2 regions of the Hahella chejuensis KCTC 2396 genome follow, and region 1 is predicted to be linked to the other one. Evidence: predicted binding sites of a transcription regulator. Region 1 holds the regulator's gene; the other holds the start of a gene.
The links. Region 1 encodes LexA, which represses DNA repair genes until DNA is damaged. Its sites were predicted from a motif close to TACTGTNTANNTANACAGTA; they were not measured.

Region 1 (7,274 bases):
GAGCCCGCATCTGGAGATCTTCCGCAAGAAGGGCATTGAAGTGCTCGTGATGCATGACCGCATTGACGAGTGGTTGATGAGCCATCTCAACGAATTTGACGGCAAGCACTTCCAGGATATCGCCAAAGGTGAACTGGATCTGGGCGAGGTTGAAGACAAGGAAGAGAAGGAGAAGCAGGAAGAGGTTTCAAAAGAAGCTGAGCCTTTGCTTAACCGCTTGAAGGAAGTGCTGAAGGATCACGTGGAAGAAGTACGTGTGACTCACCGCCTGACTGACTCACCCGCCTGTCTGGTGGTAGGCGCCTACGATATGGGCGTGCAGATGCGGCGCATCATGGAAGCTGCAGGTCAGGCGTTGCCTGAGAGCAAGCCGACCTTTGAGATCAACCCTGACCATCCCCTGGTGAAAAAGCTGGGTGAAGAGCAGGGCGCGCGTTTTGAAGATCTGACCTGGGTGCTGTTTGATCAGGCGCGACTGGCTGGTGGCGAGAATCTGAAAGACCCCGCTGGCTATGTAAGCCGGTTGAATAAGCTGCTGCTTGAGCTTTCTAACGCGGGCTAAGCCGCGTATAGCTGTCAACTTTATTCAGGACGGGTCAGTCAGTAATAAAAAGGCCGCTTTAATCAGCGGCCTTTTTGTGGAGGAAAGATGGGCTACCGGCGTCTAACGGAAAACAATTAGCGTCTGGCTGCGCGGCGCACGGCGGAAGTCGAGAAGTCGCTATCTCTCAATCCGGGCGCAAAGTCGCGTGGCCTTTCTTCGTTATCCAAACCGTCGACGAAATAACGTCCTGACTTCAGGTCGTAAATAACCTCCAGTGTGGTCCAGGGGGCTTTCACCTCGTAGTAATTCACCACGTGGGCTTCCGATACGCGCCACAGTTCACCTTTATCGTCATAATCCTCCGCAACCAGCAGTTGCCAGGAGTCTTCATCAAAGTACATGCGGCGTTTGTGATAAATATGGCCCAGCCCCTCACGCAATACGCCCTCCACCACCCATACCCTGTGCGCTTCATAGCGAGCGTGCTCCTGGTTGATGTGGCCGGGACGCACGATGTCGTTCATGCGCAGATTGCTGGAGTGCAATGGGTAAGCGTTGTAAGGCACATAGATGATCTTCTTGGCGATCAGAGTCCACTCATACTGGTCCGGCGCTCCGTTATACATGTCAATCTGATCTGTGGTGCGTACTCCTTCGCTATTGGGAGCTTCACCGTCGTAGGCGAGGTTGGGAGAGCGTCGCACGCGACGTTCACCGGCCTGATAGCCCCAGGACTGTCTCGGAGACCGAATCTGATCCAGCGTCTCGTGCACCAGGTTCATGGTGCCCGCGAGCTTGGCGGGAGCCACTACCTCGGTTTTGAGGTAGAAGATTTTGTTGTCGATATCTTCCGGTCGATTGTGCTGCTGAGCATAGACAAAGAAATACTCATAGTCGGTCGTCACCGGCGTGTAGGAGCCGTCTGGGAGCGTGGCGGCGAACGAAGAACGGAAGGCGGCCTCTTCGCCTCGGTAACGCAGGATATGGTTCCAGATGATCTCCACCCCCTGATTGGGGATCGGAAACGGACTGGTGATCAGAGAGCCCTTAACGCCCGTTCCGCGAGGCATCAGTTCCGCCTTGGCGGCGTTTTGTTTCAGGGCGGCGTAGACGTGGTCAGGATAAGACGCGCTGCGACGGCTGGGATACACTTTCAGAATGTAATCACTTGGATACTTCTGCAGAAGAGCCTTGTGCCCTTCGGTGAGCTTATCTGAATAGTCTTGAGCATTACCGGCGTTAATAATGAAACGTGGAACGTCCGCATCGAAAGGATCGGCATGCCACTTATCTGGATTATAGTTCGCAGGCGGTTGTTTAATGCCTCCATCCCAGGGCGGCACTTCACCTCCTTCGCTACCGGCCCTCTCAGCGCCAAGAGGCGTGAGATCCCGATCCAGACGCGCCGTCTGATCCGGCGGCGCCTTAGCTGGAGCGCTCTGCGCGATTAGTGAAAATACGAGTAATACCAGTGCGTTATTTATATTTTTTTTTGCGTTACGGCTATAAGCCATGTCTTTCTCACTCTCTTTCTGGAAGTAACAGACAGTTCCCTTACTTTCTCTCCCTGGACAAAATTATAGCAGTCTAAAATATTATTCTAGTTTTCTCACTAGCGCCTTTGTTAGCGTTTATGGCGGGTTGCTGCTGAACGTTAACTTGTGTAAGGGGCGAGCTCCGGCATCGGGTGCTAAGCTATGAGAAAGACTCTGCTGATAGTTTGTCGCCATTTTTCGCGGAAACCTGAGTTGGATGAGACAGCAATGGTAGGGAATTTAGGCGCCTGAGCGAATCGGAATTGCGCCTCAGGAATTACTTCGGAGGGGAAATTTTTATTAAAGAACTTATGGTTAAAAACCTATACACTAATAAAAAGCGATTGTTGATGAGCTTAAGGTATGTCTGGAAAGTGGCTGACTTACGTAAATGAAAATCTGTTTTTCGCCAAGCTGCAATTGCAGTGGAAAGATACCTCTTCAACCGTGGCGGAAAGAGAATGCGCAGGGCGTGCGGCTTTGCGTTTTCTTCAACAGGCATATGTCGGTTTCTTGAACGAACTTGCCGAACAACGTCGCATCAAAGTTAAGATCGAGTCGCTCGCTGACTTGGAAGGACAGTTGGAAGTCGAATCGCCAGAAGTTATCAGCATGAAACTGGCGGCGGCCCAACCAGATTCCTGGTTGGCTCAATTATTGAAGCAATATGGGGAAATATCTCGTCCCCGAAAAAATGAAACGCCGCAGGATGAAAATATTATCGCCGCCACGTCAACCGTATCTGCAATGGAGGCGGCGGCAATACTGGAGTTCATGCAGGCGTTTATCAACGAGGTGAGAGAGCACAGTTTTGAGTGGTAGAGGTAAGCTTGAATGAAAGAAACCCTCTCAGGCCTCGACTGATAACAGCTTAGGAAAATGAATGAGGCGCCTGTGGCTAGTTTGCTGACATGTTCGTTCCCAGGTATTGGAACGATGGAAAACATTTCAGTGAGAACTTACGAGTAGGAGATTTGGAAATGGCATCAAGCTTCTTTGAAATTGTTCAACTGCCGAATGGAGACTTCGCTTTGCAACCCATGGGGGGCGGGAGCGAACATTTGGTGAAAATCAGCTTTGGTCAGGAAGCTAAGGCATATCTGGCGGAAAATGATGCGGCTGTCGCACACGCTATGATTAATGCGGCCATTAAGCTGGTAGGAGATATGCGGGAGGAGGCGATTCGTCAGTCAGAGGCGGAAGAAAAACCGAAAACCGTACATTAATGTCACCGACTGCCCATTAGAGGCAGTCGGCGCTTTGTCGGTTCACTGTTAGCGGCGAATAACGCCGACGCCCAGTCCTTCGATGTCCAAAGGCTGTTGCGACAGGTTCACTTCAATGGGTTCAAACTCTTCGTTTTCCGGCAATAAAAGCACTTTGTTTTTCTGACGCTGGAAACGTTTCACCGTCACTTCATCGCCAATGCGCGCAACCACAATTTGACCATTGTGGATATCGGTCGTGCGATGCACCGCCAGTAAATCGCCGTCGAGAATTCCCACGTCCTTCATGCTCATGCCTTTGACACGCAGAAAGTAATCGGCGGAAGGGGTAAAGAAGGACGGGGGCAGCTCACAATATTCTTCAATATTTTCCTGCGCCAGAATGGGATAACCCGCTGCTACCTGACCAACAATCGGAATGCCCTGATTTTGCGTTTCCGACGCCGGCAACCTGATGCCGCGCGAGGCGCCGGGAACCATCTCAATAGCGCCTTTCTTCGCCAGCGCTTTCAGGTGCTCTTCCGCAGCATTAGCGGAGCGAAACCCCAGGCGATTGGAAATTTCCGCCCGGGTAGGTGGATAACCCGTCTCCTCAATATGCTCGCGAATCAGTTGTAAAACCTGTTCCTGGCGCTTGGTTAGCTTAATCACTCCACCCTCCGGCGACCCCAAAAGGTCTGATAAAAATCTGTGTACACTATATGTTTATCCATGTCTGTTTATGTATACAGTAATGGTGTGGGCAAGTAAAGAAAAAATGTCTAAGTAACTGAGGATTAAGATGAAAACTGATATGGCGCGTCGCGGATCAAGCAAAGCTGATGAATATTGATCGACAACAAATGACTATCTTTGTTAATCGAGAAAATATGAATAGCTGACTACACTTTCTGGGAGCAACTTATGGCGTCACGCATTTTGATTATTCAGGGGCATCCTGACCCACAGGGTGGCCGCTTTTGTCATGCTTTGGCTGAAGCATACGCCGAAGGGGCGGAGGCGGCGGGACATGAGGTGCGTAAGTTGGCTGTATCGACAATGAGTTTTCCCTGGTTGCGTTCAAAGCGGGAATTTGAAGAACAGTCTCCGCCGGAGGTGATTATCGCTGCGCAGAAAGAAATCCAGTGGGCTGAATGTCTGTTTATTATTTATCCGCTATGGATGGGGGGCATGCCCGCCGTATTAAAGGCGTTCCTGGAGCAGACATTACGACCAGGCTTTGCGGTAAGTGGGGGAGGTAAGTGGCCCAGGCGGCTACTGAAAGGACGCAGGGCGCGCATAGTCGTGACCATGGGGATGCCTGCGTTTATCTATCGCTGGTTTTATCGCGCTCACAGTTTAAAAAGTCTAAAGCGTAATATCTTGGGTATTTGTGGGGTTTCTCCGATTCAAACGTCGCTGATTGGCGCGGTGGAAGACTCGGACGCCAAGCCCCGAAAACAGTGGCTGGATAGAATGCGCATGTATGGCGGTAAGGCGATGTAGCATTTGGTTTAGCTTGTGCGCTATTGGCTTGGCGGCTTTGATACAATTTGGCGCTTTTATTAGACAGGCCGATTAACTTTATCGGTATATATTCACTGCCCGCGCGGTAACTTTCATACTCTGCGACGTACTCTTTAATCAGGCTGTAAATCTCTTTAGGAATTGCAATGACGCCTGCGAACAGATGGTTTAGAGCCCCTTTGGCGTTGTCTTTTTCACTCTCACTGTCAGCGCGATAACATGGTCGAAGGGCGGCGGGGCTCGTTGACTGACTTTGGTGGGCGCTATGACTCGGCGTGAAACGAACTTTTCAATATCTACGATAAAGGCCATGACAATGACGCCTTCATCGACCGGCGTTTTCTATGAGGGCGATCCTTTTGATTATTAACATGGCAATGATATTGGCATGTTAATGATCAGGCGCATGGATGCGCCTGCGCGGCGGCTAGCCGCGGGAGACAGGGCCTGACATGTGCAGGCCCTGGCGTTGCAGCCAAATAGAAGGAAGCTATTTGGCTGCCTGATTAATAATAGCGATGAGTCGCGTATTTACCATTGGGGCTATTGGGCGGTGCGCTACATGTTCGAGCAGCGTCCAGACGACATTGAGCGATTAGTATTATGGTTCCGACTTGGCCGATATGACGATTACCAGGACTGGCTTGATGACGAAGCGAAAGAACTGGATGCGGGGTTTGCAAAGTGGATGGGGAAAGTGAGGAAGGAGCTTCAGGTCGCTTCTGGCGTTTAAAGTAAAAGCCAAATCCCTGGCGTATAGGTTATATCCGTGCTGGCGGTTTCTTTAGCCGTTTCGGCGGGATAACTGAGTCGCTGCAGAAGGCTCTGGAGTGATGTCGGTCATTGGCTGAATTGAGGGGATGGGACGGCTAAATTGCTGCTCATCCTCCTTGGCCTCTACATTTGCGCAGAACTCCATCAGCCAGGCATACCCGTAAGGGGTTATCTGTTCGGTATAGCGCAGCAACTCCGCGATGCGGAATAAGTCGTTAACAACCTTCTGCGAAGGGGACGTCTGATTCACTGTTACTCCTTAAACCTGTGTTCAATGATGCCCTAAGGGCTAGTGCAATTGTGTTTTTGGAAGGAAATGGTATTTGTCTTGTTATGGTGGGGCAAGAGGGGGTATGGTCTAGGTCTTTTGGTTTGGAAGGGATAATCCACTGCTACGTGTTATGCCGTTAGATAAGTAACATTGATGAGACCTTTGGCATCTGAAACAAAAAATATATGGCTTATCTCGCTATCGTAAACAGCTTCGCACTAAACGAAGGGGGTCTACATACTTATTCCGCGCGCCTGCGCCGCGGGTGACAGGGTCTGACATGTGCAGGCCCTGTTGTTGCAGACAAATAGTAGGAAGCTATTTGTCTGCCTGATTAATAATGTACAAAGGTCTGGGGCAAATAGACTGTCAATTGTAAAATATTAATAAAAATTTATTACAAGACTACTCTTGTCGTTTCCAATCCGTATAATCGCGCCGTCGCTCGGTTTGCCCCCTACTCAGGGCGTTGCAGACCGCCCCACGATCAGGATGTAATCAGGATAGTTAAATGACTAAGTATGTCGCCTCCTTTCTCTCGACCGTCATTCTCGGTCTGTTCAGCTTTCAGGTTTCCGCCAAAGACTTTGGACCCGCACAGCGCTATAACGCTTTGGTGTTCGACGTGTTTGACGCCTTGTCCTCCGATGTGGAAGGTCGTCTCGCCGTCGGTGGCGACATCACCCTGAATAACTACAGTGTGGGCGATAAGCTGAATGCGTCTGAAGCGGGCGATGTCCTGATCGCCGGGGGCGATATCAAGTTTCCCAGCGGTCGCGTGTACTATGGCAATGTGATCGCCGGCGGCTCCGTCAAAGACATTGGCGATGCTGTGCAGCATGGCATGGCCCAAGGCGCCAAGATCAAGGGCGGAGCGACGCCTTCGGTCGATTTTTCAAGTGCGCAGGCCTATTTAGAGCAGCTTTCGCAAGATCTATCCAAGTTGAAAGCCAATGGCAAGGTGGAGTCCAAGTGGGGCGGGCTTTATCTGACGGCGGCGTGCGACAGTAATCTGCAAGTCTTCCAGCTCTCCGGCGCGCAGGTGTTTCCGGCGCATACCTTTGAAGTGGACCTTTCCTGCGCGCCAGCCGACGCCACTTATATCTTCAATATTGATGGCCAACAAACCGGTATGTCCGGGATGAGCCTGCAGTCTTTGGCGAACGTCGCCGACAAAGTAGTTTTTAATTTCTATGAAGCCTATGTGCTGGAGTTGGAGTCTATTGGCGTGGAAGGCTCCGTGCTGGCGCCGAAGGCGGAAGTGGTTAACCCCCAGGGTGTACTTCGCGGCCATCTGTTCGCCAAGGCTTGGTACGGGGAGATGCAGATCAACTGGGTTCCTTTTACCGGGCGTTTGCCTGAGTCCACTCCCCCCAAGCCGGAGCAATGCCAGCTTTATCCCATCACGTTTGATTATG
Region 2 (7,274 bases), 3.3 Mb from region 1:
ACGAGGGCCAGGAGCGCCGCAAAAGAAGGGACCGGCGCACCCCAAAACTGCTCGGAGCGCGAGACGGGCAGCCGGAAGAGCTGGAGAGTAGAACAGGAAGGCTGGTGAATACGGCTGTTTGACCTGTCGCCCCCCCCCCCAGGTTGCGCCAGCTCACAAAACGCAAATCTGAGCATTTATTATCCAAATCCAACTAATAAAATAAGAAGCCCGGTAAAGGGAATCCATCGGGCCTAACGCTATTACCAAAAAGATATAGACTCAGCACAAGATCATGCAGGAAGTGACTTTTCCCACCCAATCAGAACGTCGCATCAAAATACGGCATACCACGTCAGCCCTGACAGCAGTGGTTTGTTTGTCAGGCCTGTTCAGCCGCTCCAAGACTCGCATCGTTGTTAACTGCATAGACTTTAATCGCTATGGCATGGCGTTTCATAGCAGTCAGAAATTTCGTCTCGGCGAGAAGATTGAACTTTGTTTCCGTGGCCGCTACATTGCTGAAAACGGCATTCAGGCGCAAATACTTAACTGCAGCGAACATGAGTATGGCTTCAGATACGGCATCCAATTCGCCTATTGCGCTTCCAGCAGAGATTACTCCAGAGAAGTTGATAATGCTTTGTCCCGTATTGAAGGTTTATTCAGCAAAACGCAGGAAACCTGTCGCTCAAGAGCCTCATGACTAGACCATCGACCCTGTTGGATTGCGACGGGCTGATACTCGCGGGCGGCAAAGGTCAGCGTGCGGGCGGCAATGACAAAGGACTCCTTTCCTGGCGCGGTCAGCCTCTCGCCCAACATATCCAATCCACATTCGCCAAAACCTGCGAACGGGTATTAATCAGCTGTAACCGCAATGCAGCCCAATATCAACGCATGACGCCTTTTGTCTTTCCAGATGCCTGGGGAGAATTTGCCGGCCCTCTGGCGGGAATCTACTCCGCACAGCCGCATATGAGTAAAGAGTGGCTGTTGATCAGCCCCTGCGATACGCCCCTTCTAACACCTGAATACGCGCTTCGAATGTTTGCCGGCAGGCGGGATAATCTGATAAGCATCGCCTGGGATGGAGAGCGGCTGCAATATCTGCACTGCCTGCTTCCCGCCAGCAGTTTTGAAGATATTCTTCGCTATCTGCAAAGCGATGGACGCAGCGTCAAACGCTGGCTTGACTCACGCCCATTACAAAGAATCGACTTCAGCGATCGTCCAGAAATGTTTTATAACATCAATACGCTGGATGAACTGGCGCATCTGGACAGCTCTCAAGGACAATAACAAAAATACTCGCGCCACTAGGTTCGCGCCAAGTCACTACTGCTACTCCGGTTCGGAACTCCACTCTCCCGCCCTGACCTGATCGCTTTCTTTGGCCTCCACCCAATGCTCCCCTTCCGCCGTCAGTTCTTTCTTCCAGAATGGGGCCTGCACCTTTAAATAATCCATGATGAACTCGCAAGCGGCGAAAGCGTCACCACGGTGGGCGCTTGCGGTCACCACCAGCACAATCTGATCTCCCGCCCAGAGTTCGCCAACACGATGGATGACTCTTACTCCATTCAAATCCCAGCGCTGAAAAGCTTCCTTTGCGATTTTAGTCAGCGATTTTTCTGTCATCGCAGGATAGTGCTCCAGATAAAGCCCCTTTACATCTGGCTTATCACTGAAATCCCGCACCAAACCGACAAAACTGCAAACCGCGCCAACAGCGGTATCGCCATCCGTCAATCGACGCGTTTCCTCTCCGAGATCAAAGTCGTCCGTTGTCACATCGATTCTTATGTTGTCACTCATCGTTCAGAAACCACCTGATAAAGGCTGCGCGCCGCGCGCAATAGATAAAGAAATGCTGACTAACACTTTAAGTTTTTAAGGAAAGAATTTCTAATAGGCGGCCGTCGTTCCAACAAACCTGAACAATAAAGATGCTGTGAAAGGAGCCAATCATGAGCTATATGCTGCTCAAACACATTCATATGACCTGCGTTGCGTTGACCTTCGCGTCCTTTACCTTACGCTTTATATGGATGATTCTGGGGAGTCCACTCTTACAGCACAAATTAAGCAAGGTTCTTCCGCACATTATCGACACATTGCTACTGTTGAGCGCCATAGGACTAGCGCTAAAACTTCAGCAATACCCTTTCCATAACGGATGGCTCACCGCAAAAGTGGTGGGATTAATCATTTACATCGCGTTAGGCGTTTTCGCGCTCAAGAGAGGTAAGACAAAGAGGACTCGCGTCCTGTTTGGACTTGGCGCCTATACAGCGTTCGCCTATATCGTCATGGTCGCCCTGACCAAAAGCAGTTGGCCATTACCGCTTTAAATCTTTCCGCCAAATTAGTATTGCGTGCCGCTTTTATCCTCGGGTTCTAGGTCACCCGGCTTAGGTGGCGTCACGTAATAGCGCTTTTGATCAAGCTCTTTGACTTCAGGATCGCTGACAGGATTTCGTTTCCTACTTCTTACCACCCAAATCACAACCGCAACCACTATAGCTAGCAATACGACCCACTTCATATTCGTTCTCCCTCTCCACAACAGCTCAAGTTACATTTTCGATTCCACAATGGCTGTCGCCAATTACAGACAATCTAACTATTTGAAAATTATAGAGATAATTTCAAACACCGGCGTTCTGGTAAGAAAAAGGCAACCCTTTTCACAATAGTCTAAAAGCAGAAAGAGATAAACAGAAAGCTTAACTCTTTGTTTTTTATAAATATTTCCAACATCCCGACATTATTGGCACGAATCCTGACTAAGAGCGCGGGGCGTTATCTGTTTATAGCGTCAACTTATAACTCTAACTCTACTAATAGGGGAATGATTTGAATCAAGTTAACTTTGAGGTCAAAGCCCTTTCATACTTAAAAAGTATTTTTCACCGCGCCAAATCAAATTCTAGATCCATCACTGCCATTTTGGGCTTCACTCTGGCAAGCGCCCTATTGACTGGGTGTGGCGGTGGAGGAACTGGAGGAGCGTCCTCTGGGATTGATGAGAATACGCCTCAAATCGCCGCTGCGAAGCAATCAACCAATTACGCCCGTAGCGCATTTATCTTTTGGGAGCCTCCATATACTCGGGAAGACGGCAGTGATATCGAGCTATATGAACTGGAAGGCTATCGCGTGTATCACCAACATGAGTCAGACAATGACTGGCAATACACCGAAGTTGGGGATCAGCAGTTTGAGTATGCGTTTTCCAACCTGGAAAAGGGCGTCCACTATTTCGCCGTCACCGTACTGGATATCAATGGAATGGAAAGCGAGCCTTCCAGGATTATGACTAAGAAAATCCTTTAACACGGGTCAACCAGCCATCCGACAAGGACAATACTCGATACGGAAAAGTAGAGAGAAGGAATATGGACAAGGAAACGCAATAAGGGCGGCTCAAGGGCCGCCCTTATTTTTAGTAGAAAGGTAATATATAGAAAAGCCCGGGTTATTCAGCCTCAACAGGAGCAACTGGCGCTTCTTTCTCTTTCACCGGCGTCTTCGGCATCAACTTCTCTCTGATGGCGGTTTCGATTTCTACCGCAATCTCAGGATGCTCTTCCAGATACCGAGAGGAATTGGCTTTACCTTGACCGATCTTGTCGCCTTTGTAGCTATACCAGGCGCCAGACTTATCAACAAAGCCTTCCTTCACGCCCAGATCGATAATCTCTCCGGTGCGGTAGATGCCACGACCATACATGATCTGGAAATCCGCTTGCTTAAAAGGCGGAGACACTTTGTTCTTCACCACTTTCACGCGAGTCTCGTTACCAACGACCTCCTCTCCTTCCTTCACAGAGCCGACGCGGCGAATATCAAGACGGACGGAAGCGTAGAACTTGAGTGCGTTACCACCAGTAGTGGTCTCTGGCGACCCGAACATTACACCGATTTTCATACGAATCTGGTTAATGAATATCATCAAACAATTCGCTTGTTTGACGCTACCAGTCAACTTTCTCAGCGCTTGCGACATCAAGCGAGCCTGCAGACCCACATGGGAGTCTCCCATTTCGCCCTCAATTTCCGCCTTGGGCGTCAACGCAGCGACGGAGTCGATAATGATGACGTCGACGGCGCCGGAGCGAACCAGCATATCGGCGATTTCCAGAGCCTGCTCGCCCGTGTCGGGCTGGGAAACCAGCAGTTGATCGATATTAACGCCAAGCTTCTCTGCGTAAATAGGGTCCAGCGCGTGCTCCGCATCAACGAAAGCGCATGTCTTACCCTGACGCTGCGCTTCCGCGATCACTTGCAGAGTCAAAGTGGTTTTACCGGAACTCTCCGGTCCATAGATCTCGACAATACGTCCGTATGGCAAGCCGCCGATGCCAAGAGCGATATCCAGTCCAAGCGAGCCAGTAGAAACGGAAGGAATAATTTCTCTGGGCTGCTCTCCCATCCGCATAACCGCGCCTTTACCGAACTGACGCTCAATTTGTGATAAAGCGGCCGTCAACGCCTTCTTACGATTGTCATCCATTCTTAAACACCCTTTATTTCATTTAACCGGTACGAGTTGTTATTCCAACCCAGAATTACTGTATAAATTGACAGCATTATTCCACAACCCAGCGGCCAAAGTCACGCTTAAATTTTCTACAAATTGCTTTCCATCATCTCTATCGCTCCCCGCAGCCCCTCCGCTATGGACTGCAGGCGCACTTGCTCCCTATCCCCGGAAAAATGAAAGCTTCGCGCTACGACTACCTCCCGAAACCTCCACGCGACCCAGACCAATCCTACTGGTTTTTCTGCGGTTCCGCCGCCAGGGCCCGCTATGCCACTCACGGCGATAGCAAGCTGCGCTTGCCCACATTGCAAAGCTCCCAGCGTCATCTCTTTTACAACTTCTTCGCTGACTGCGCCATGCTGCATCAGGGTCGTCGACGCCACTTGTAAGCGCGACTGCTTGGCTTCATTAGAATATGTGATCACTCCTTCTTCAAACCAGTTAGAGCTACCCGCAACAGAGGTAATCGCATAGGCGACTCCGCCGCCAGTGCATGACTCCGCTGTCGTCACTTTAAGGCCCCGCTTGTTCAGGACCGCCCCCAAGCGCGCCGCCAGGCTCTTGATCTCATCGTTCATTCCGTCACCATCAACCCCGATTCAGATACAGGAAGGCCGCGTAATAGGCGCCAGGACATGGCCAGCCTTCTTTATTATGGCTATGGCTTTCCCTTACAATCCCGCCTTCATTCATAAAATTACACAATCCTTTTGTTCTGTCATGTCCGCTATTGAATCCGCAATCAAACCCCAACACACGCCAATGATGCAACAGTATCTTGGCATAAAGGCGAAACATCCTCATCAGCTCGTATTTTATAGAATGGGCGACTTCTATGAGTTGTTTTACGAAGACGCCCGCCGCGCCGCTGAGCTGCTGGATATCACCCTGACCCAACGTGGCCAGTCAGGCGGACAGCCTATTCCCATGGCGGGCGTTCCCTTCCATGCAGCGGAAGGCTACATCGGGCGTTTGGTTCGCCTCGGCGAATCCGTCGTAATCTGCGAACAGGTTGGCGACCCCGCCGCCAGCAAAGGGCCGGTAGAGCGAAAAGTCGTCAGGGTGGTCACGCCGGGCACGCTCAGCGATGAGGCCTTTCTGGAAGAGAAGTCGGACAACTTACTTTTAGCGATAAGCGCCTATAAAGACCTATTTGGTCTGGCGACGCTGGATATCGCCGGCGGGCGCTTTCTGATCCAGGAAGTGCGCGGAGTCGAAGCGTTAGCCAGTGAACTGCAACGCCTGCGACCTGCCGAGATTCTAGTCAGCGAGCAGTTCCCTTTTCTGACGCTATTGGAAAATTACACCGGCGTTCAAAAACAGCCACCCTGGTATTTTGAGCAGGAAACGGCCCAGCGCCTGTTATGCCAGCAGTTTCGCACCAAAGACCTGGCTGGATTCGACTGTGAAGGTATGAGCGCCGCCATTGAAGCCGCCGGCTGCCTGTTTCAGTATGCCCAGGAGACGCAGCGCTCCCAGCTGCCCCATATCCGCACCATGATCCGCGAACGTCGAGAAGACTCCATCATTCTTGACGCGGCCAGTCGCAGAAATCTTGAAATTGACGTCAACTTAGCGGGAGATTATAGACACACACTGGCCTGGGTCATGGACAAGTCAGCCACCGCTATGGGCAGCCGTATGCTGCGCCGCTGGCTGAACCGTCCATTGCGCAGTCAGGAGGAGGTGCGCCAGCGTCAAAACGCAATCAAAGAGCTGCTGGAAGACTATCAGTTCGAAGCATTGCATGAGACGCTCAAACAGATTGGCGATAGCGAACGCATCCTGTCTCGGGTCGCGTTACGTTCCGCACGCCCTCGCGACTTGGCGCGCTTGCGGGATACGCTGACGCTCCTGCCCGATTTGCAAAAGCAGATGGAGGAACTGAACGATACTCACTTGCGCCGTCTGGCCAAGCAAGTCAGTGAATTTCCAGACATCGCAGACCTTCTCTCCCGCGCCATAGAAGAAAATCCTCCTGTCGTCATTCGCGATGGCGGCGTGCTTCGTCAGGGCTTCGATGAGGAGTTGGACGAATTGCGCAGCATCAGCGAGAACGCAGGCGACTATCTGCTGGAAATTGAGAAACGTGAGAAAGAGCGCACGCAGCTATCCTCACTAAAAGTAGGCTATAACCGCGTTCACGGCTATTTCATCGAGCTGAGCCGCACACAGTCAGACCAGGCGCCCGCAGATTACATTCGACGCCAGACACTAAAGAACGCCGAACGTTTTATCACACCCGAGTTAAAAACTTTTGAAGACAAAGCCCTGAGCGCCAAGAGCCGCGCATTGAGCCGGGAAAAGATGCTCTACGACCAGATTCTGGAAACCATCGTTGAACAGCTTGCCCCTCTTCAAGACAGCGCTCGCGCACTATCAGAGTTGGATGTGTTGTCCAACTTTGCTGAAAGAGCGCTGACCTTGAATCTGGTCTGTCCCGACCTCACTGATGAACACATGCTGCATATTGAAGGCGGTCGTCATCCAGTCGTTGAACAAGTCAGCCAGGACCCGTTTGTTCCCAATGACCTGAATCTGCAGGACAAGCATCGCATGCTTATCATTACCGGTCCGAACATGGGCGGTAAGTCCACCTACATGCGTCAGACCGCCTGTATTGTCATCCTGGCTTATTGCGGTAGCTTTGTGCCTGCGGCTAAAGTCGTTATCGGGCCTATAGACCGGGTATTTACCCGCATGGGCTCCTCGGACGATATTGCCGGCGGACGCTCCACGTTCATGG

Region 2: a site for LexA is predicted at 4,555-4,574, ahead of recA (recombinase RecA). Genes of this name have one in related genera too.

Annotation. Positions count from the first base shown of each region.
Region 1 covers NC_007645.1:2,106,255-2,113,528, forward strand. The annotation lists gene htpG (molecular chaperone HtpG) at 1-562, shown strand, start outside; gene HCH_RS09355 (DUF1329 domain-containing protein) at 679-2,058, opposite strand; gene HCH_RS09360 (DUF6586 family protein) at 2,443-2,901, shown strand; gene HCH_RS09365 (hypothetical protein) at 3,060-3,305, shown strand; gene lexA (transcriptional repressor LexA) at 3,354-3,956, opposite strand; gene HCH_RS09375 (NAD(P)H-dependent oxidoreductase) at 4,209-4,790, shown strand; gene HCH_RS09380 (collagenase) at 5,266-5,544, shown strand; gene HCH_RS09385 (hypothetical protein) at 5,596-5,835, opposite strand; gene HCH_RS09390 (Ig-like domain-containing protein) at 6,368-7,274, shown strand, end outside.
Region 2 covers NC_007645.1:5,372,845-5,380,118, forward strand. The annotation lists gene HCH_RS23460 (hypothetical protein) at 1-122, shown strand, start outside; gene HCH_RS23465 (PilZ domain-containing protein) at 275-685, shown strand; gene mobA (molybdenum cofactor guanylyltransferase MobA) at 682-1,281, shown strand; gene moaE (molybdopterin synthase catalytic subunit MoaE) at 1,324-1,797, opposite strand; gene HCH_RS23480 (SirB2 family protein) at 1,950-2,333, shown strand; gene HCH_RS23485 (hypothetical protein) at 2,348-2,527, opposite strand; gene HCH_RS23490 (fibronectin type III domain-containing protein) at 2,839-3,318, shown strand; gene recA (recombinase RecA) at 3,461-4,498, opposite strand; gene HCH_RS23500 (CinA family protein) at 4,615-5,106, opposite strand; gene mutS (DNA mismatch repair protein MutS) at 5,249-7,274, shown strand, end outside.